2 regions of the Chthoniobacter sp. genome follow, and region 1 is predicted to be linked to the other one. Evidence: riboswitches for the same ligand, from Rfam matches in the RefSeq annotation. Region 1 holds a riboswitch; the other holds the start of a gene.
What was found. A riboswitch is a leader RNA that binds a small molecule or an ion and turns the genes downstream of it on or off. The one in region 1 is predicted to bind cobalamin.

Region 1 (6,820 bases):
CTTGGTCTTGTTGAGTTCTGCGGTCACGGCGTGGATGTCCACTCCGAAGGTCGGCCGCACCACGGCATCCTCGTGGCGGGCGCCCGACACAATGTCCTGCTCCGTTACCACGTAACGGCCGCGAATGCGACGTCCGTCGCGCACGCCGATTTGCTCGGCGGTGGCGGCGATCTGGAGGCTTTCCCAGGGACCGCCCAGCCCGCGCAAGGCATTCACGATCCGATTCAGCTCGCTGCGTGCGCGCACGGTCGCAGCCGTGACCTCGGCTGCATCCCAGGGCTTGATGCCGAATTCCTGGTTCATCATGACCAGCAAGAGATTGTCCCGCACCTGCCAGAGCGTGGGGTTGCTGTAGGAGGGGAAAAAGCCGGTGCGCTGGATCTCGGCGAGAAACGCCTTTTTCGACAATGCCACCGAGGCGTCGGGATCCGACACGTGGATGAAGGGCGCCAGCGCCGCCGCGTCCTTGCAGACGAGCAGCGCATTCAGCGACATGGGCTGGCACGGGCAATCCTTCGCCTCGCCGATCTCCCATTCGCACCCGGCCAGTGAGCCGAGATCGCCGTCGCCCGTGGTGTCGATGAAGACCGGGGCGCGCCACGCCTGCCGGCCCGATTTCGATTCCGTCACCAGGGTCGCCAGGCGGCGGCCCTCCCGGTAGGCGGCGGCCGCGCGGGTGTGCAGTTGAAATTTCACGCCCGCTTCCACCAGCAAATCCTCGAGCAACAACTTCATACCCTCCGGCTCATAGGTGATCGACCCCTTGCTCTTCCCGCGCCGGATGCCGCGTTCATCGAGCTTGGTGGCCAGCTCCCGGGCGAAACCCGGTTTATTGAAATCGAGCAGATAGCCCAACAACCCCGCCGTCCATACGCCGCCCACGCAACCCCGCCATTCAAACAAGCGTACCCGCGCCCCGCCGCGCGCCGCGGTGATCGCCGCGCTCACTCCCGCGGGCCCGGCGCCGCACACGATGACATCGGCATCGCTGACCAGGGGCAGCTCGCGTCCCGGCTCCGCAAATCGCTCCGTGCCCACCGGACCCCAGGCCTCGGCGGCGGGCAGCAAATTCGGCACCGCCATGGCACCTGCACCGGCCAGAGCCGTGCGGAAAAAAGATCGCCGATCGAGACCGGACGCGCCGGTGCTGTCATGGGGGGTAGGTTTCATAGGTTTCTCTTCTAAACCAAAGCCATGGGAACGCTATCGCCTTAGCTCCGATTATCCAATCGCCTTCCGCCGCGACGGGTGTTGCAGTGAGAGGAGGCCGGTGGCGCGGGTGTGTTTTGGGGAGAAAAAAGGGGCGAAAGGTGGGTTGACAGGAATGCCGCTTGAGCCCAATATGTGGGTGGTTCTTTGAATGCGGACACCATATGTTGTGGTTTCTGCTGGAAAAAGTGTCTGTGGCTATGGCCACGGAAGAATAGGGAATCGGGTGCCGGTTGCGCAGTGATGCGTGGACGTAATCCCGAGCGGTAGCGCCGCTGTAACGAACGACGAAAGCCTCATTTTGCCACTGTGCCTCCACTAAGGCGCGGTAAGGCGGGGCGAGTAGGACGACTTCGGAGCCAGAAGACCTGCTTTTTCACTCCTCATCCAACTGCGGCCCACTCATCCTGGGCCGGCCAAACGGTCGCGCCAACGACCGGATGGGATTCTGATAGTCTGATCCGGGCGGGTGCCGGGGCTCTCGAAGCCCGCGGTGCCGCACGGTGCAGCCCTTCGGTTTTCCTCACTACCTTGCTGCGAGAGGGTAGAGCCGGGGGCTTTTTTGTGCCCGGAATTTGTCTTTCCTCTCCCCGTGAAATAAAACGTCCCTGCATTGGCGAGCAAGGGCCCGCCGGTTTTCGTATCCTTATTTCCATGAGCACTGTTTTTCCCGAATCTCCCACTGCCACGCCCGCGGGCGCGGCGACGGCTTTGTCGTTCACTGCGGAGGATCTCGCGGCGCGCGAGGAGGGCGATTTCGTGGTGTATCAAATGGGGGCGAAGACGTTCCGCCTGGACAAGACGAAGGCGCGGGCGCGGCTGGCGGGCAAGCGGGTGATCAATGGCCAGCGCAGTGCGGAGCTGAATATCCTGCCGCTGAAGTATCACGAGGCCTACCGCATCTATAAGCAGATGAAGGCGAACCATTGGGAGCCGGACGTGATCGACATGACGCGCGACTCGCAGCAGTGGAACACGGGGGTGCTGTCGCCCAAGGAACGGTGGATCATCGAGATGGGGGTGGGCTATTTTTCGGCGGCGGAGGGGATCGTGGGCGACTCCGTGTTGCACGTGATCGAGGACAACCTGACGGCGGCGGAGCTGAAGCACGCTTCGCTGCGGCACATCGCGGAGGAGTCGATCCACATGGATTCGCTGCTGCACATCATCGGCTCGCTGAATATCGACCTGGATGAGGTGACGGCGAAGTTCAGCGACATCCCGAGCGTGCAGCGGAAGAATGCCTTCATCACCCGGCACATGCCGGAGCTGAAGATGGGGATCGACCTGACGCAGACGGTGAACAAGCAGAAGTTCGCCAAGGCGATTTTCGGGATCACGCAGGTGATGGAGGGGACGCAGTTCTACGCGCTGTTCGCGATGATCCTCTCGCTGCACCGGCAGAACAAGATGACGGGGATCGGGCAGATGTTCCAATACACGCTGCGCGACGAGTCGAACCACATCGAGCTCGGGCGCTATATTCTCACCCAGCTCATCGCGGAGAATCCGGATGTGTGGACGCCGGAGTTTCGCGCCGAGCTGGTGGAGTTCATGCGCGAGGGGGTGGAGCTGGAAAAGGAATTCGTGCGCGATTGCCTGCCGGAAGATGGCGTGGGGATGACGCAGGCGGATTTCGTCACCTATGTGGAATACAATGCGGACCGGCGGCTGGCGGGGCTGGATCTGCCGGCGCTCTCGGGGGTGAAGTTGAATCCGTTTGCCTGGCTGGATGAGGTGATCTTCCTGCGCAAGGAGAAGAATTTTTTCGAGACGCGCGTGACCGAGTACCAGACGAGCGGCAGCCTGAAGAACACGGCGGAAGACGACCTGATTTGACGACCATGGGAATTCACGCCGACCACTGGATCCGCCGCATGGCGCAGGAGCACGGGATGATCGAGCCGTTCGAGGACAAGCTCGTGCGCCGGGCGAACGACGCGCCGGTGATCAGCTACGGGCTGTCGAGCTACGGCTACGATTTGCGCGTGGCGGATGAGTTCAAGGTCTTCACCAATGTTTACAACGCGGTGGTCGATCCGAAGGCGTTCGACGATCGCGCGTTCGTGGACATCAAGGGGGAATCGTGTCTCGTGCCGCCGAACTCGTTTGCCCTGGCGCGCAGCGTGGAGTACTTCCGCATCCCGCGCGATGTGCTGACGCTCTGCGTGGGGAAGAGCACCTACGCGCGCTGCGGGATCATCGTGAACGTGACGCCTTTCGAGCCGGAATGGGAAGGGCACGTGACGCTGGAGATTTCCAATACGACGCCGCTGCCCGCGCGCATTCATGCGTGGGAAGGGCTGGCGCAGGTCCTGTTTTTTTCCGCCGCGGAGCCGTGCGAAACGAGCTACGCGGAGCGCGGCGGCAAGTACCAGGCCCAGCGCGGCATCACCGTGCCTCGCATTTAGCATTTCGGATTTAGCATTTAAGATTCCACCGTCGTCGTCCTTCAGCACCCAACCCGCCCATGAGCACGTCCTCCGCCACGTTTGTCCTGCAAAACGATCTGCCTTTCAACGGCGCGCCGGAATTTCCGCAAGTGATCCGGCGCGATTTGCCGGGGGATATTTCCGGCAAGCCGCGCGTGGTTCCGTGGCTCGGGCACAAGATCGCCAAGGCGGTGGCCTCGGCGTGTTTCGTGGAGGGGCAGGACGAACAGATCGGCCTGCAAGTGCAGGCGGAGATCGAGTATCGCATGCGCCGGGAGCGGCCGAGTTTCATCCACATCGAGCAACTACAGGACCTGGTGGAGGAGACGCTGATCGAGCTGGGTCACGCGCGGGTGGCGCTGGCCTACGGGAAGTATCGCGTGCGGCGGGCGGCGGAGCGCGCCTTTGGCGGCGAGCCGGCGACGGACGATTCCACGCAGCAACTGGAACTGGCGACGCGCGAGCAGCTCGCCGACATCCGCGCGCGCATTTCCTTTGCCCGCATCGGGCTGCAGGTCTCGCTGGGTGACGACGATCTGCTGGCGCGGCTGCTGGCCAGCACGTCGATCAATCTCACGGCGGACGAGCGGCGCGAGACGATCATCCTGAATGCAAAATCGCTGCTCGATCTCGATGCCGATGCGCGCTTCTTCTCCGCACGCATCCTGCTTAGCTATATCTACGAGGAGACGCTGCCGTGGAAGATCACCGACGGCCCGCAAGCCTTGAAGGAAGCGCATCGCCGGGCGTTCCTGGAGTACATCCCGCGCGGCATTGCGCTGCGCCGGCTCGATCCGCAACTGGCGGAGTTTGATCTCAAGACGCTGGCCACCGCGCTCGATCCTTTTGCCGATTTGCAGTTCGATTTCCTCGGCATCCAGACGCTCTACGATCGTTATCTCATCCTCACCAAGGATGAAGTGACCGGGCGCAAACGCCGGATGGAAGCGCCGCAGATTTTCTGGCTGCGCGTGGCGATGGGGCTGTCCGTGCTGGAAGACAAACGCGAGCTGCGCGCGGCGGAATTCTACGGGATCTACACGTCGCGCCGTGCGTGTTCTTCGACGCCCACGCTCTTCAACGCCGGCACGCTGCGCTCGCAGCTCTCGAGCTGCTACCTGCTCTACTGCGGGGACAGCATCGAGGAAATCACCGAGACGTGGCGGCGCTTTTCGCACCTCTCGAAATGGGCGGGCGGCCTGGGCTGCTCGTGGACGGCGCTCCGCGGCGCGGGCGCGCACATTCACGGGACGAATGGCGAAAGCTCGGGCGTGATTCCTTTCCTCAAGGTTTCCAACGACATCGCGATCGCCGTGAATCAAGGCGGCAAGCGGCCTGGCGCGCTCTGCTCCTATCTCGAACTTTGGCACGCCGACATCGAGGACTTTCTCGATCTGCGCAAGGAAACGGGCGATGACCGCCGCCGCACGCACAACATGAACACCGCGCATTGGATTCCCGATGTGTTCATGAAGCGGCTCAAGGCCATCTCCGACGGCGCGCTGCCGAAGGACGCGACGTGGTCGCTCTTCCGCACCAACGACGTGGCCGATCTCCCGGGGCTCTCCGGGCGCGCCTTCGAGGAGCGCTACACGTACTACGAGGCGCTCGCGGCCGAGGGCAAGGTGTGGTCGCGCAAAGTGCGCATTCTCGCGCTGTGGAAGCGGATGCTGGAGATGCTGTTTGAGACGGGGCATCCGTGGATGACGTTCAAGGATCCGTGCAATCTGCGCAGTCCGCAGAATCACGCCGGGGTCATTCACAACTCCAACCTTTGCACCGAGATCACGCTCAACACGAGCAGCGACGAGGTGGCGGTGTGCAACCTGGCGTCGATCAACCTTGCCGCGCATCTGCGCGAAGATGGCGTGCTCGATCACGACAAGCTGCGCGCCACGATCAGCGTGGTGATGCGGATGCTCGACAACGTCATCGACATCAATTTTTACCCCATCGATGCCGCGGCCAGTTCCAACCGGCGGCATCGTCCCGTGGGCCTCGGCGTGATGGGGATGCAGGATGCGCTCTACGATAAGAAGATCGCCTTCGACACGCCCGAGGCGGTCGCTTTCAACGACGAGGCGCTCGAGGCCATCGCCTATTATGCCTACGGCGCCAGCAGCGATCTCGCGGCCGAGCGCGGGCGCTACGACAGCTACGCCGGATCGAAGTGGGACCGCGGCATGCTGCCGCTCGACACGCTGGAGCATCTGGAAAAAGAACGCGGCGTGCCTGTGCTCGTCGACCGCACGGCGCGCCTGGATTGGGAAGCGTTGCGCGCGAAGATCGCCGCCCAAGGGATGCGCAATTCGAACTGCCTCGCCATCGCGCCGACCGCGACCATTTCCAATATCCTCGGCTGCACGCCGTGCATCGAGCCGACCTACAAGCACATCCACACCAAGTCGAACATGAGCGGCGAATTCATCCGCACCAACGACCACTTGCTGCGCGATCTGCAGGCGCGCGGACTGTGGGACGACGAAATGCTCGCGGACTTGAAATACTTCGACGGCAGCGTGCAAGGCATCGAGCGCATTCCCGCCGAGCTACGCGCGCTCTACAAGACCTCCTTCGAGATCGCGCCGACCTGGATCTTGCAATGCGCCGCCGTCCGTCAGAAATGGATCGACCAGGCGCAAAGCACCAATCTCTGGCTCGCCGAGAGTGACGCCCGCGCCGCGAGCTTCATGTATCGCGAAGCCTGGGAACGCGGTCTCAAGACCACCTATTACCTGCGCACGCTCAACAAGAGCGCCATCGACAGCTCCAACCGCGACCGCCGCGCTGCTGTAACGGAGCCAAAGCGCGAGTTCACCGCCGAGGAAAAGAATGCGTGCTCGATCGAGGCGATGCGCAACGGCGGCACGTGCGAAGCCTGCCAGTAGCTTTTAGAAACCGTGACTGCTCCTCGTGGTGTCATCCTTACACTCCGCTCAGAATGACACGCGAGGAGGGAGCTGACCTTTTAGACAGAGTCCCTTAAGTCTCTTAGAACGGCAATTTCCGGCGCAGGGCGTGGAGTTGCTTGCGCAGCGGGCTGAGATCCACGTTGCGCGCTGTGGCGAGGACGGCGGTTTCCCGGTCGCGCGCGGCATCTGCGAGGGCGCTGACCGCGTCGGTGAGGGCCTGGCGGGCGCGGCCCATGGGTTCGCGGAGATATTTGTCCTCGGGGGTGC
Region 2 (14,525 bases), on a different contig from region 1:
CCGAATCGCCGTAGGGCGCGTAATTGATGGAAGAAACGGGAATGGCGAGGACGCCCTCGGTCTCGGGGAGCAGCACCTCCACGTTCACGAACATGCCGGGGCGCAGCTTGTGGTCGGGATTTTGCGCCGTGCCCTGGACCATGATGTTGCGCGTGGAATCGTCGACCTTGGAGTCGACCGCGTTGATCTCGGCCTCGAAGGCGTCGGTGGCGATGTCCGCCGCGCGAATGCGCAGCTTCTTGCCCACCGTGAGCTGGCTGAGGTTCTGCTGCGGCAGGTTGAATTCGACGTAGATGGGGTCGAGCGACTGGAGCGGGACGATGGCCGCGCCCGGATTCAAATACTGGCCCAGGTTTACCTGGCGGATGCCGAGGTAACCGTCGAAGGGCGCCGTGATCCGCTTGCGGGCGAGGACCGCCTTGGCTTCGTCGACCGAGGCCTCCATCTGGTGGAATTCGCTCTGGGCGGAGTCCCAATCCGAAGGCGAGATGGTCTTCTTCGCGATCAGGTCGCGCTTGCGTTCGAGGTCGAGCTTCGCCAATTCGAGCTTGGCCTCGGCGGCGTGCAATTGCGCGTCTTCCTGCTGGGTATCGAGCTTGATGAGGAGGTCACCCTTTTTCACCGCGGCGCCGGATTCGAATTTGATCTCCGAGACGATGCCCGCGAGGTCGGTGCTCACGGTCACGCCATTGACCGCCTTGAGCGAACCCACGGCGCTGAGCACCGGTTGCCAGGTCTGCCCCTTGACGACCACGGTGGTCACGGCGGCGGGTGGCATGGCAAAATGGGCATGCGCGGCGATGGCCTCGCGAACCTTCATGACCTTCCATAAGGCGATGCCGGCGATGCACACGAAAACCACCACCAGCATCAGAATCATTCGTTTCCACATAAGCAAAAAAAAGTCGGGGATCGGCGAGAGTTGGGTCCGGGACGAGGGTGTTACGAGCGCCTGACCATGGCGCCAATAGTCAGGGTAGGGGAAATAAGTAATGCCATGGAAATTACAGGTCGTTAATCAATATCTGGGAACGATTCTGTCAAGGACAGGAAACGTCACAAATGGATGTTTTGCCTGGCGTCTCCGGGATGACGTTTCGACCGGCCCCGAAAGGACACGCCCCCGCGCGAAACTCGAACTGGAAACCTCCGTTTCCCCTACGACCGCGCCAGTTCCCCAGCCGCCTGGGGCTGAGCTTCACCCTTGAACTGCACCGACATGCAAACCGCGAAAAGGAGCGTGTAGAAGAGATCGCTGATCAGCGTGTAGCGATAGAACCACCACGTGGACGGATACCCGGGAAGCCCGGACGTCATCGCCTGCAACCACCCGGCGCCGGTCCTGGGGTAGAGGGGCTGGTAGATCCAGGAGCCGGTGTTCGTGATGACGAAGAAGAGCACGGAACCGATCAAGCTCGCGCCCAGCAAACGAGGTATGCTCGAGCGTCCGCGGAGGGCGAAACCGAGGAGCGAAATGAGGGCCAGCGCCACGTAGCGGGGCAGAATGTCGAAGGTGAAGAGCGGCTGGTGGTAGTGAAAGAGGTTCAGCACAACGTCGCTGATGAAGAGCATCGCGATCGGCAGCACCACCGCGATGCGCCGGGGCAGATAGACCGCGCCACAGAGGGCCACCGCCGCCACCGGGGCGAAATTGTGCAGCCAAGTGTAATCGTCACTCCCCAGGAAACCGGAGAGAATACGATAGGCGACAACGATGACTAAAAGGAAAAGCGCGGCAAACATCGCCCTCACATTGAGGGCGAAGTACCGCGCAAGCAATGAGGAAAATCGGTGCCTCCATTGGCTGGGTTGGCTCCATTGGCCCAGTTGGCTCCATTGCGGAATTTGCCGTATTTATCGCCAAAAATGCGCATTTCTCAGCCATCTTCTCTGACGGCTCGGGTCGCAATTTTCTTGCCCTGCGGCGTCCCTCTCCGGCAAGCTCAACCCAGTTCTTTGCGAGTTCAACGTTAGTAGATCGATGGAAGGAATTCCGTGAAAATCGGAAGCAGTTGCGCTGCTGTAACTGGATACGACTCCCCATTTAGCCAATCGCCGGATGTCCCGGTGGTGAAGGCGGGGAGAAGGATGGCGGGCAATCGAGTGTTTGGCAAAATGCCAAATGCGACGAGAGCCGCCGTAAGCCAGGAGCCAGAATATTTCCCCGGTCCACTCTCATTCGCGCCGCCGTATGTGCGGACCGGCGCGTCCAAAAACTTCTTCGCAACCAAAGAAGAATGAGGGATCGAAAGCCTCCACGGCGCGCCTGCGTCTCAGCCCTTCGCTGAGGCTGCCCGGGCGATCCGTCGCAAAGCAATTGGTCTCTTCTTCACAAACAGAGACCAAATGAAAAACTACCTTCGCGCCCTCCTGCTGGGCGCATCGCTGATCCCGCTGGGGATCGTTCACGCCGCGAATGACTACGCGGATGTATTCGTGGACTACTCTCAAGGCTCGGGCACCAGTCCGGCCTTCAATATTCCCAGCGTCGCGCTGGGTGCACCGATTTCCGGTGTAGATGGCAGCACGCCCTACAGCATAGTTTATCCGGCCTACAAGAATACCCAGATCGTCGGCGTCGGGAACGGCGGCTACCTGAAACTCGGGTTTAGCACGCCGATCCTGAACGACCCGGTCAATCACGCCTTCGGGATGGATTTCACCATCTTCGGCAACGAGTTTTTCACCCCTCCTTCCGCGATCACCGGTTCGGTCGGTCATGCCGGCCTGTCCGTGTGGGTCAGTCAGGACAACGTCACCTATTACCAACTGGCCGTGCCCAATGGCTACGGCGCGGATGATTGGTTGCCCACGCAAGGCAGTGGCAATCCGCTTTTGCCGGTGAATCCGGCGTTTACGATCTCCAGCTTCGTTGGGCTGAACCAGGCGCAGGCACTCTCGCTCTACAACGGCTCCGCCGGCGGCGCGTCGTTTTCCCTGGGCTGGGCCCAGGACAGTGGCGGGAATCCCGTCAATCTCGCTGCGGTCTCGTACATCGAGATCCAGGGCACCTCCGGCGCCGGCTATGTGGACGCCATCGCGCGTGTGCAGACCGTTCCCGAACCGGGAAGCGCGCTGTTTCTCTCCGCGGGCATGGGCGTGGTCCTTCTCCGGCGCTGGCAGCGCACCAGACCAAAGAAGCGCCCCAATCCCGCCCCTTTCGCCAACGACCCACTCAACTCCTGACACCCACTGCTGATTACATGAAAAAATACCCTCTTCTCGCCCTGGCGCTGTTTTGGACCGCTGCCGTTCACGCTGACTCGTTTGATTTCTCCAACATTCAATATTGGGTCGGCTCCGGATCCAATGAAGCCGCCTTCGTCCTCAATTGGAATGACGGCCCCACGCCCGATGCGTTGGTCTGGGGGTTCAAGTGGTCGGGCGGCGCTCCGACCGTGCTGGACATGATTCAGGCGATCGACGCAGCAGATAACCGTTTGACCATCACGCCGCATCCTCTCTACTCCGACGCGCCCAGTTATGGGATTTACTCGATTTACTACGATCTAACAGGCTTGGGAGGAACGCCCACTATCGGGACGCCGGGAGACCTCGGAGGTCCGGAAAACGGTCACGCTCCGTTTGCCGGTGATCACTACCGGGAAGGTTGGTATACCGGATTCTGGGGCGAGTTGACCGGAGACGGGAATCCTTACCATGGAGGCGCTTGGGATGGGAGCTATCCTGCGGTCTCAGGGGTGGGATTTGATTCGCTTACTAATAACTCATGGTGGGCGCTAAGTTTCACGACCGATTTGCAGAACTACACCATTCCGGAGCCAGGCTTTCCCACGTCCGCACCCGAGCCATCCGCAGTTGGCCTCCTGGCGGTCGGTGCTTTAGGCCTCGCCTCCCGCCGCAGACGCCGGGCGGCCTGAAATCAAAACTCCTGCCCGTGAAAAGAGGTTTCACCCTGATCGAATTGCTGGTGGTGATGACCATCATCGGCATCCTCCTGGCCATTTTGATGCCCGTGATCTCGCAGGCCAAGGTCGCCAGCGCACGGGCGATCAGTGCGCATTCGCTCACCGAACTGATCGTAGGCGGCCGGGCTTATCTCAACGATAACGACAATGCATTCTGGCCCTACCAGCTCTCGACTCCAAACGGGATGCAATGGTGGTACGGTCTGGAGAGTTTCCAGTCGATGGCTGCGGGAGAGGGCAAGCGCACGGCCGACTATTCCAAGGGGCCGTTGGGCCCCTACGTCATGGCCTCGGGCGGGGTGAAGACCGACCCGGCGCTGGCGAACTCCGGCCGAAGCCTGAAACCGAAGTACAAGAATGGCAACTACGGGTACGGCTACAACACCGTGCTGGCCGCCGACTCCAAGGGGAAGGCCCGCAGCGCCCTGCAAGTGGATTCGCCGGCGCAGATGGTCGTGTTCGCGACCTGCGCGCAGGTGAACACTTTCCAGTCTCCCGCCACGCCGAAAAAACCGATGGTCGAGGAATTTTACATGATCAGCGACACGCAGACGACGGCTCATTTCCGGCACGGAACCGAGGCGCTGGCCGCGTTTCTCGATGGCAGCGTCCGCCCCTTGAGCATGGCGGCGGATATGCAACCCGGCAGCAAGGACACGCGGCTGCCCTCGGCGAATATCGGGCGCTTCAAGACCAGTTACGTGCGGCAGGCCGGGTGGTGAAAAGCGGCCCTGGCGGCTATTCTTCCTCCTCCTCCTCGTTCTCGTCCTCGTCCCTCGAATTCCATCAATCAGGAGCGCGATCTTGCGGCCGCGGTCCCTGTTTTGAGGTGCGCAAAGTGGATTTTCCGCAATGGAGCCAATGGAACCAATGGAGCGATGCACTTTTTGCGCCGGGTCATGGCACACTTCCCCGCATGAACTGCGAGGATTTTCCAACACGCTCACTACGGCCGGGTCGCTCACTTCCCGCCAACCATCCACCGGAAACTCAACGAACGCTCCGCCACGGTGAACGCCGGTGGCGCCTCGTGGAATCGCTTGATTTCTCTGTTCAATGCCGGAGGCATCCCAGCGCCCATCGCCGGTGGTTGAGCGCAGCGACACCACCGGAACTGATGCCGGAAACGGCTCACCCCAAAGAGGTGTCAGACCTTGCTCGAATCAAGCCGAATCAAGGTGAATCAAGGTGCGAAAATTTGGCGATGGTGCCTGAAGACCGGTGCCACGAGGCCGATGCAATCGAGGAGTCCCGGGCGACGAAAAAGAAGCCCATTTAAGGTGCCTTAAGCCCTCTTAAGCCGATTTAAGGTGCGAGTTTTTTTAAATGGGGGCTGTGGTCTGATTCATGGCGCACAAAACGGGTTGGCACCGCGCCCGGTCGCTCGTAGCCTCGGCAACTTTTCCATGACCCTCTTCGAGAAAGCCATCCATGACGCCACCGCGACGATCGAGTCGCTGCGCCCCCTCCAGCCCGCGCATGAACGTGCGGCGGAACTGGTCGGCCGCTGCCTCGTGGGCGGCGGCAAGCTGCTCGTCTGCGGCAACGGCGGCAGTGCGGCGGACGCGGCGGATTTTGCCACTGAGTTTGCCTGCCGCTTCGTGACCGATCGCCGGCCGTACCCGGCGCTCAACCTGGCTGCGTGCGGCAGCCTGCTCACCGCGACCGGCAATGACTACGGCTACGATGAAGTCTTTGCGCGGCAGGTGCGCGCCTTCGGTCAAAAAGGCGACGTGCTCGTGGTCATCACCACGAGCGGCAATTCCACGAACATCCTGTCGGCGATTGCCGCGGCGAATATCGCCGGGCTGCATACCATCGCTCTGCTCGGCCGGGACGGTGGCCGGGCGCGCGGGCTCGCTGGGATCGACCTCATCGTTCCCAGCACGATTACCGCGCGCATCCAGGAGGCGCACAAATTCCTCCTGCACACGCTCTGCGAGATCGTGGAAGAGCGCTGGCTGCTGCCCAAGCCGGCTACGCCCTGAGCGCTGGCCTTACTTCTTCGCCGGTGGCGCCGCCGGTGGTTTGGCCTTGGCCGCCGCCAGCGGGGTGCCGGGCATCGGCATCGTCTTGCCCCATTGCTCCTTCATGCTCGGTGGGTCGTAAAACTCGGCGACCAGGTTGGCGCCTTGGAACACTTGCACGCCGATCCCGACGATGGTGGCTCCCGTGGCATCGATCATCTTCTTGGCCTTCTTGTCCCAGTGTTGCTCGACGGAGGTGACCGTCGCCTCTCCGGTGCCGACTTTTTCGGTGGTATGCGGCTTGGCGGTGTAGGGGGTCTCTCCTTCCGCGAGGGTGACGAGATCATGTCTGAGCAGGCCCCGGCCGAAGACGATGCGCTTGATCTTCACCTCGGCTACCTCGCCCGAATTGTTCGTCACGAAGACGTTCACCGTCCGGCTATGGTTCCGGTTGATGATATCCTTCGGGTTCATGTCGCTCTTGGTGAACTGTTCGACGCGGATCGAAATCGGGTCGTTCTCGGCGCGCAATGTTCCGGCAAGGCCGGCCACGACCGCGAGAATGGCTGCAATGGGGAGGAGGGGGGATTTCATGACCTAGGCTTTGTGGCAAAAGCGCCCAGCGATGACAAGCGGTGATCGGGAGCAGTCTGCGCGACTGGCGGATTGACGCGGGCACGGACACTGCTTTGCTTGCGCGCGGTGTTCCCTCCTTATTACGAATACGTTTTTGCCGCCTTCGCCTTTATCCTGGGCGCGTCGATCGGCTCCTTTCTCAACGTCTGCATCTACCGCATGCCGCTGGGTCTGTCTGTCAATGAGCCCAAGCGTTCCTTCTGCCCGAGCTGCAAATATCAGATCCCGTTTCATCACAATATCCCGCTCGTCACCTGGCTGGTGCTGCGCGGCAAGTGCGCGAATTGCGGGTCCCGCATCTCGTTCCGCTACTTCGGGGTGGAATTCCTCACGGGCCTGCTTTTCCTCGCGATCTGGCTGAAGGTGTGGACATGGGGTCGCCCGGGCTGGCCGCCGGATCCCTGGCTGCTCGCGCTGCCTTACTGGATCATGGGCGCGCTCTTCATCGTCGCCACGTTCATCGATTTCGAGCACTTCATCATCCCCGATGAAATCACCCTCGGCGGGACGGTGGCCGGGGTGGTGCTCAGCCTCGCCATTCCCGCGATGCAGGACCAGCAGACGAATCTCGCCAGCGGCTTCTGGTCGTTGGTCGGTGCCGGGGTGGGCTACGGCACGCTCTGGTTGGTGACGCGGCTGGGCAAGATGGCCTTTGGCAAAAAGCGCCTGACTTTTGACCAGGCCGCGCCGCTCTCGTGGATTCGCCATGGCGAGGAAGCCGATTTCACCGTGGGGGAGGAAAAGATGCTGTGGAGCGAGTTTTTCTACCGCGGCAATGAGCAACTGCACTTGCAGTGCACCTGGATCGAGATCGATGGCGAGCGCTTCGAAAACGCCGTCGTGCGCTGCGAATGCGACTGGCTTCATATTGACGGGCGCAAATGGGAATTGTTGAAAGTGGACGAGATCCGGGGCGAGGTCACCGAGGTGACGCTGCCCCGCGAGGCGATGGGCATGGGCGATGTGAAATTCATCGCCTGCATCGGCGCCTTCCTCGGCTGGAAAGCGGTCGTCTTTACCATCATGGGCGCCTCAAGCGTCGGCGCGGTAATCGGGCTTCTCACCATTGCCATCGGTCGGCGGGAGTGGTCGGCGAAGATTCCCTTCGGCCCCTACCTGGCGCTCGGCGCGCTCATCTGGCTTTTCACCGGCCCGGAATGGATCCAGTGGTACTGGCGCTACGCCCTCTCCACGGCGACTCCCTAATAGGATCGCGCGGGCGATTGACCGCCGTCGGATCGCGGCGATGATCGCTGCGTGCCGCACTCACTTCGTTTTAGCGCGCTGTTCGTCGGGTTGAATTGCCTCGCCGGCCTTTGTCGAGCCGAAGACATCCACATCGGCGGTGCTTCGATCGACATGCAATTTACCACGGCGCCCGCCCCGGCGCTTCGCGAGGTCACGGATACCTGGATCAAGACCTCCGCCAAAGCGGTGACCACCTACTACGGCGCTTTCCCCGTGCACCACGTTCGTCTGCGCATCACGCCCGGAGCGGGGCATACGCCTGAAGGTGGGGAGACATTCGGCTGGGAGGGGGCGCTGATCAAGATCTCCCTCGGGCGCGACGCCACGGCCGCCGATCTCTCCGACGATTGGGTGCTCGTCCACGAGATGGTCCATCTCGCGCTGCCCAACGTCCCCGAGCGCCAGCACTGGCTGGAGGAGGGGCTGGCCACGTACGTCGAGCCGATCGCTCGTGCTCGCGCCGGGCAGCTCACGCCCGCGCATGTCTGGAACGAAATGGTGGAAAACTTTCCGCAGGGCCAGCCGGAGAAAGGGGATCGCGGCCTCGATCACACGCCGACTTGGGGCCGCACCTATTATGGCGGCGCGATGTTCTGCCTGCGGGCCGATATCGAGATCCGCCGGCGCACCGGCAATCGTCGCGGACTGGAGCACGCCTTGCGCGGCATCCTCGCCGCCGGGGGCAGCATCGAGACCTCGTGGAGTATCGACCGCATCATTGCGGCGGGCGACGCCGCTACGGGTGTCCCCGTGCTCCGCGAATTGTACGATGAAATGAAGGACAAGCCGGTGCGCGTCGATCTTTCCGCGGTGTGGAAGCAACTCGGCGTGCGCCCGCAAGGCCACACCGTCACCTTCGACGATACCGCCCCGCTCGCCACTGTGCGCAAAGCGATCACCGGCGGTTGACGCTGACCGCGAGCCCGGGTGGCATCCCGCGAAGATCGCTGTGCAAATCGCCCTGGGCTGCCAACGTCATGATTGAACGCGCTCGACGAACAGGCCGTCTAACCCAGTGACTCCCATAACGGCAGGCGCGGCGGGCTGGTGCGGCCCGACGACTTCGCCTGCGAACGATGGCGAGTTTCCATGCCACACATGAAACTGGAATCCTATCATTCGATTAATTCTGTCGGCGCCTCTATCCTCGTGAACGCCCCAGCGGCGGAGATCTATGACCACTGGGTCCGCGTGGAGGAGTTTCCGCAATTTATGCGCGCTGTTCGTGAAGTGAGGCGCATTGAGGGGGACCGCTTTTACTGGCGCGTCGACCGGGGCGGCAAAGAGTACGAATCCGTTTTGCAAATTGCGCTGCGCATTCCGAATCGGCGGATGGCCTGGCGGACCGTCTCGGGCGCGGAAAGCTCCGGTGTGGTCGGGTTCGATCCGCTGCCGGGGAACAAGACGCTCGTCTCATTCAAAATGAAGTATGCCCCGGAATCGGGATGGGGCGATCCCGCTGACCTGCTGCAACGCATCAAAGCCCGGCTCGAGAATTTCAAGAATTACATCGAGTCCCTTCGGGGCACCACGAAAGAAACCCAAAACTGAAAATGGAGCAAAATGCCCGCGCACGAATTGGCCTCTGCAAATGGGGCGCCGTTCGAGGAAGCGAACCGGCAACCCGTGAACACTACCTAGGAGGCTCATTTCGCTTGAGCACAGTGAAAACTAGCCGTTAATCGACTGTATGAACTTCTTTCGGTTGGATGTGCTCTTTGCGGTGTCGCTGGTTGCGTCCGCTCTTTCACTCCGCGCGCAAAGCGTGGTCGAGGAAAAGGGCAACATTGTCTTCGTCAGTACCGACGGTCTCCGCAAGCAACTCACCGACAGCGGTCACGATTCCGCGCCCGCGCTTTCGCCCGATGGCAAACAGGTCGCCTTCGTCCGCGGCACGCCGGACAAGATCGTCGCCACGGGGTCCGGCGACGCCGAGGCCACCGAGCTGTGGTTTGTCGGGAGCGATGGCCGCAAGCCGGCCGTGCTGGTCCGCGGTCGCGAATCCCAGGATATGCATCAGGTCATCGCCGGTATCCTCGGCGCGCAGTTTTCTCCGGATGGTCACCGACTTTATTTCATTAGCTCGGCGTGGGCCACTTCCGGCGCCGTGCATGTGATCGATCTCGCCACGCGCAAGGAGCGTTTCTTCACCGATGGCAGCGGGCTCGAGATCGTTCCCAATGGTGACTACAAAGGCTGCCTGCTTATCCAGAAGCACAAGTATTTCATCGGCGGCGGCACTTACGACTGGTTCTGGCTCATCAAACCCGATGGCAAGGAAGTCGGTCCCGTGGGCGAAGATACCGAGAACTTCCGCAGCACTTTCGTGAAGTAGGCGGCGGGTTTGCGGATCGACGGACGCTGTGTCGAAGAAGATGCTGGGCGGGGCGGTTGGCCAGGTATCTCCCAAAAATCGATGACTCTCGCTCCCCATTCCCGCATCTGGTGGCTCGGCCTCCTCGTGGCCTTGGGCGCGCTTGGCTGGAGCTTTGCCAGCGACTTCACCGCACCGTGGACGGATCAGTTAGATGGCAATGGGGCTTGTTGGTCGCAATCGGCGCATAACACGCTGGCTGCCGGTCTCGTTTCCACGGCGGGCGTGCCATCCGCCTTCTACTTCGGCACGCCGCCGATTCCGCCGGATGGTTTTTACACGCACCACCCGCCGCTTCTGTCCCTCATGCTGACCGCGATGTTTGCCCTCTTCGGCGAGGCGGAATGGGTGGCGCGTTTACTGCCGGTCGTCTTTTCCTTCCTCGGCGTAGTCCTGCTCTGGCTGCTGGTGAAGGATTGCACGAACGCGCGGGCGGCGGCCTTTGCGGTGATCGCCTTCGCCGCCCTGCCGATGGAATTGCGCTACGGGCGCATGGTGAACTTCGAGCCCGTCAATCTCGTCTGGATGCTGGGCGCGTTGCTCGCCTTGCGCCATTGGGAGAAGACCGGCGAGGGTGGTTGGTGGTGGGTGTTTCTCACCGTGGCCGTCCTTGCCGTGTGGACCGCTTGGCTCGGGTATCTGTTCGTCCTCGTCGTCAGTTTTCACCCTCGGCTTTCCGTCCGTCGCCGAGGATGGCTCTTCGTGGCGATGGCCGTGTCGCTTGCGACCTTCGCTTTGCAGATCAGGCTGGTGCGGCCCGATGCGTGGCACGACCTTTTCGCGGCGATGAACCATCGCATGGCGCACGGGGCAAGTTCGATCTCCTGGCGGGATTGGTCGGCAAGGATCGGCAGCTTGTTGCTGGCCCACATTCAAGCTGCGCTCTGGCTCCTTGGGTTGACGGGAGCGGTGATCGTTCGGCGATCTTCTCGAGAATCGCCCCTGCGCTGGCTCGGCGGGAGCGCCGCGTGTTTCTTCGTGATGAGCGCGCTCTACATCGTCCTCTTTCGCAACGCCTCGTCCATTCATGACTACGCTTCGTTCTATTTCACCGTGCCCGTGGCGATGATGGCGGCCGTGGCCCTCGACGCGTTGTGCCACTGGTGCGGGACGAGGAGCGCCTTGGTGCGCGTGGGGAGCGTGGCGGGCGTGCTGGCGCTGCTCGGCTTTCTCGTCTGCGCCGGCGAGAGACAGACCATGTTGCTCCGCCGCCCCTTTCTCATTTTGACCGATGAAAACCCCGAGCCGCCCGATCTCATCCCGGAGCTCGGTCACGCCATGCGCACGTGGTTCGGCCAGGACGTAGCGGTCATCTGCAACTTGCTCCCCAGTTACGGCCCCCAATTACCGTACTACGCCCGGCATGAACTGCTCCCGGCCGTTTTCACCGCCGACGAGTGGGTGGAGGTGATCGCCGATCCCGAAAACACGCCGGTCGGTGGCGCTATCTGGCTGGGCGACCCACGCGCCGAGCAGATCGTCGCGAAGCTCCCGCCCGGCCCGCAGGAGCGCTTGACGATCCGCGGCATTCCGTTCTGCTTTTGGCGTCCGGCAGAGGAAGAGAATACGGTCAGCGCCCACTGAGCCAAGCCACGTTTTACCCGATGATCCAAAATGGTCGGGCCGACTGGATTCGAACCAGCGGCCTCTTGAAAACCATTCAAGAGGGTTGAAGCTACCGGCGGCGATCGGATCGACATTGAAGCGCAGATGGGAGCGCCCCGCTGAAAAACATCGCCCCGCCGCGGTGGCTTCCACTAGCCTGCAACTCGCATGAGCCTTGAAGGCAAACAGATCGGCGAATTTGAGATCCTCGAACGCCTGGGACAGGGCGGTATGGGGGCGGTTTACAAGGCAAGGCAGACCACATTGGATCGTTTCGTGGCCCTCAAGACGCTGCAAATTTCGCTGGCCGAGGATGCGGAATATGTTGCTCGCTTCCGACAGGAAGCCAAGGCGGCGGCGGGACTTATCCACCCGAATCTGGTGCAGGTATTCTCAGCGGGCGAGAATGGGGGTCTGCACTGGTTTGCGATGGAGTATGTCGAGGGCGAGTCGGCCAAGATTCGATTGAATCGCAAGGGGCGACTTGATCCGCTGGAAGCCATTGCCATCGCCATCCACGTTGCAACAGCGCTTGAATATGGCTGGCGCAAGGCGGCGTTGATCCACCGGGACATCAAGCCGGACAACATCTTCCTCTCCAGTGATGGTGAAGTGAAATTGGGAGATCTTGGGTTGGCCAAGTGTGCCGGGAAAACTCAAGAATTGACGATGACCGGTGCATCCATGGGAACGCCTCACTACATCAGCCCGGAGCAGGTGGAGGCGATGAAAGACGTGGACTTGAGAGCAGACATCTACAGCTTGGGATGCACACTCTATCACCTGTTGTCCGGCCAGGCTCCCTTTGAAGGTAACAGTGCCGTGGCGATCATGTTGAAGCATGTCCATGGGCCGGTGCCCAATCTACGGAGTGCCTGGCCTGAATGCCCGCAGGTCTTGTCTGATGGGGTTGGGAAGATGATGCAAAAGCATCCTTCCAATCGGCAGCAGAACCATGGGCAGGTGATCGCTGATTTGCGGCGGGCGTATGACGCGATGGGTGGTGAGAGGGGGCCCGACACCGAAGCCGCCACCCAGAAGCCCACCTTAGTGGAGAAAAAGCGCGGCCTGCCGATGGCCGCGTGGATGGGTGGTGTTGGAGCTTTGGTCGCCGCCATCGCCGCGCCGATTTATTTTGGCCCGTGGAAAAAGGGAGAAGTCGCAGTAGGAACGACCAACCCCGCCATCTCCCAAGCAGCGGCGCGCGAAGGCGGAATGAAAGTGGCGGTGACTGGAACTCCAGTCGTCACTGCAGCGACACCCGCCACCGCCACGAAGGACCAACCCTTCGTAAACTATTTCGGCATGAAATTCGTGCCGGTGCCTATCATCGGTGGGCCGACAGGCGGTCATCAGGTGCTTTTCAGCGTGTGGGACACAAGGGTGCAGGACTACGCGGAGTTTGTGCGAGAAACCAAACGCGAGTGGCCAAAGGTGGACTTCGAGCAAGGCCCGATGCACCCGGCGGTGATGGTGAGTTGGGAGGACGCGCAACTCTTCTGCCAATGGCTAAACCAGCGCGAGCAAGTAGCCGGGCGATTGCCGACGGGGTGCAATTACCGCTTGCCGACCGACCACGAATGGAGTTGCGCCGTCGAGATTGGAGCCAGGGAAGACCCAGCCAAATTGCCGAGTGAGAAGAATGGAAAGATCAATCAAGCGTTTCCGAGTGACACGCAATCACGACCACCGGAGAAAGCGGGCATCTTCGCCAGGATGGAACGAAATCCGTTGGAGGCTGGTATCAAAACGCGGGTAATTCCCAGCAACAGCGGCTATACGACCTCGCCGGTGGGTAGCTACGTGGCGAATAGATTTGGTCTCTACGACATGGGGGGCAACGTGTGGCAATGGTGCCAGGAATGGTTCGACGAAGACCACAAGGATCGTGTGTTACGGGGTGCTTCGTTGGTGAACCTCGACCGCCACAGTCTGCTGGCCTCGTGTCGTTCTCACGACGAGCCCACGCTTCGCTACTACGACCACGGCTTTCGTTGTGTGCTGGATTTGCCTGCGAATTGAAACTTTGGTGAGCACCCAGGCCCTCACTGGTCATAGCCCGCGAATCCTCTGTTTATCAGCATTCCAACAAATCGGGCCGACTGGATTCGAACCAGCGACCTCTTGAACCCCATTCAGGGAGACGATTTTTTACAGAGAGAGCGGCATGGAGCGGCAGGAAGCGGCACGGTGCGGCACGGTGCGGCACGGAATGCCTGTCGGGCAAGTAAACATCAGGGTTTGCGAGCGATTGAAATGCGGCACGGAGCGGCACAGTGCGGCACGGAGTTTTTTCGCCGGGATACACAGCGGGATACACAGCCTTCCCTTTTGCAGACTCGCGTTTGCAGACGCGCCGGCGATTGGTTCCGCTTCAGCGGGCGCGAAAACAAAAGCTGGTTTGAGGAGATTCTGGCCTCCTCCCTTACCCGCGCGAATTCTGGCGGCATTTGGTCCGGTTGGAAAACGGGCTGATCGGGATAACCGAGGCACGCTGCGATGATACCGAGTTGCTCGCGCGCTATCGCGCTTGGGAAGCGCAGAACAAGCCAGACTTCACCTTCGTGCCCGACCCGCGGATTCTGGCATGGGATGGCTGGAAGTTGGTGCCCGAGGAACTGAAGCCATTCTTCGTTTTCGACCCGATGTTCGACCGCTCCGGCGTGCGTCACAAGGCCGCGAACGAATACGAGGAAGCGATGATCCGAAATGCAGTCCGCTGGTGGAACGAAGAGCGGATGATGCCGGCCATTCGGGAGGTTCTCG

Region 2: another riboswitch for cobalamin. It lies ahead of ABJF10_RS18770 (PEP-CTERM sorting domain-containing protein); the one in region 1 lies ahead of ABJF10_RS27415 (ribonucleotide-diphosphate reductase subunit beta).

What each region holds. Positions count from the first base shown of each region.
Region 1 is NZ_JBDUCX010000296.1:257-7,076, forward strand. It holds partial or broken gene ABJF10_RS27410 (FAD-dependent oxidoreductase) at 1-1,170, opposite strand, end outside; cobalamin riboswitch at 1,379-1,600, shown strand; gene ABJF10_RS27415 (ribonucleotide-diphosphate reductase subunit beta) at 1,864-3,048, shown strand; gene dcd (dCTP deaminase) at 3,054-3,620, shown strand; gene ABJF10_RS27425 (ribonucleoside-diphosphate reductase subunit alpha) at 3,680-6,529, shown strand; gene ABJF10_RS27430 (hypothetical protein) at 6,633-6,820, opposite strand, start outside.
Region 2 is NZ_JBDUCX010000141.1:2,242-16,766, forward strand. It holds gene ABJF10_RS18760 (efflux RND transporter periplasmic adaptor subunit) at 1-880, opposite strand, end outside; gene ABJF10_RS18765 (DUF6580 family putative transport protein) at 1,159-1,743, opposite strand; cobalamin riboswitch at 1,944-2,183, shown strand; gene ABJF10_RS18770 (PEP-CTERM sorting domain-containing protein) at 2,347-3,186, shown strand; gene ABJF10_RS18775 (PEP-CTERM sorting domain-containing protein) at 3,204-3,881, shown strand; gene ABJF10_RS18780 (type II secretion system protein) at 3,899-4,651, shown strand; gene ABJF10_RS18785 (SIS domain-containing protein) at 5,336-5,917, shown strand; gene ABJF10_RS18790 (hypothetical protein) at 5,927-6,490, opposite strand; gene ABJF10_RS18795 (prepilin peptidase) at 6,599-7,738, shown strand; gene ABJF10_RS18800 (hypothetical protein) at 7,790-8,689, shown strand; gene ABJF10_RS18805 (SRPBCC family protein) at 8,879-9,331, shown strand; gene ABJF10_RS18810 (hypothetical protein) at 9,471-10,115, shown strand; gene ABJF10_RS18815 (glycosyltransferase family 39 protein) at 10,197-11,738, shown strand; gene ABJF10_RS18820 (bifunctional serine/threonine-protein kinase/formylglycine-generating enzyme family protein) at 11,928-13,781, shown strand; gene ABJF10_RS18825 (hypothetical protein) at 14,210-14,525, shown strand, end outside.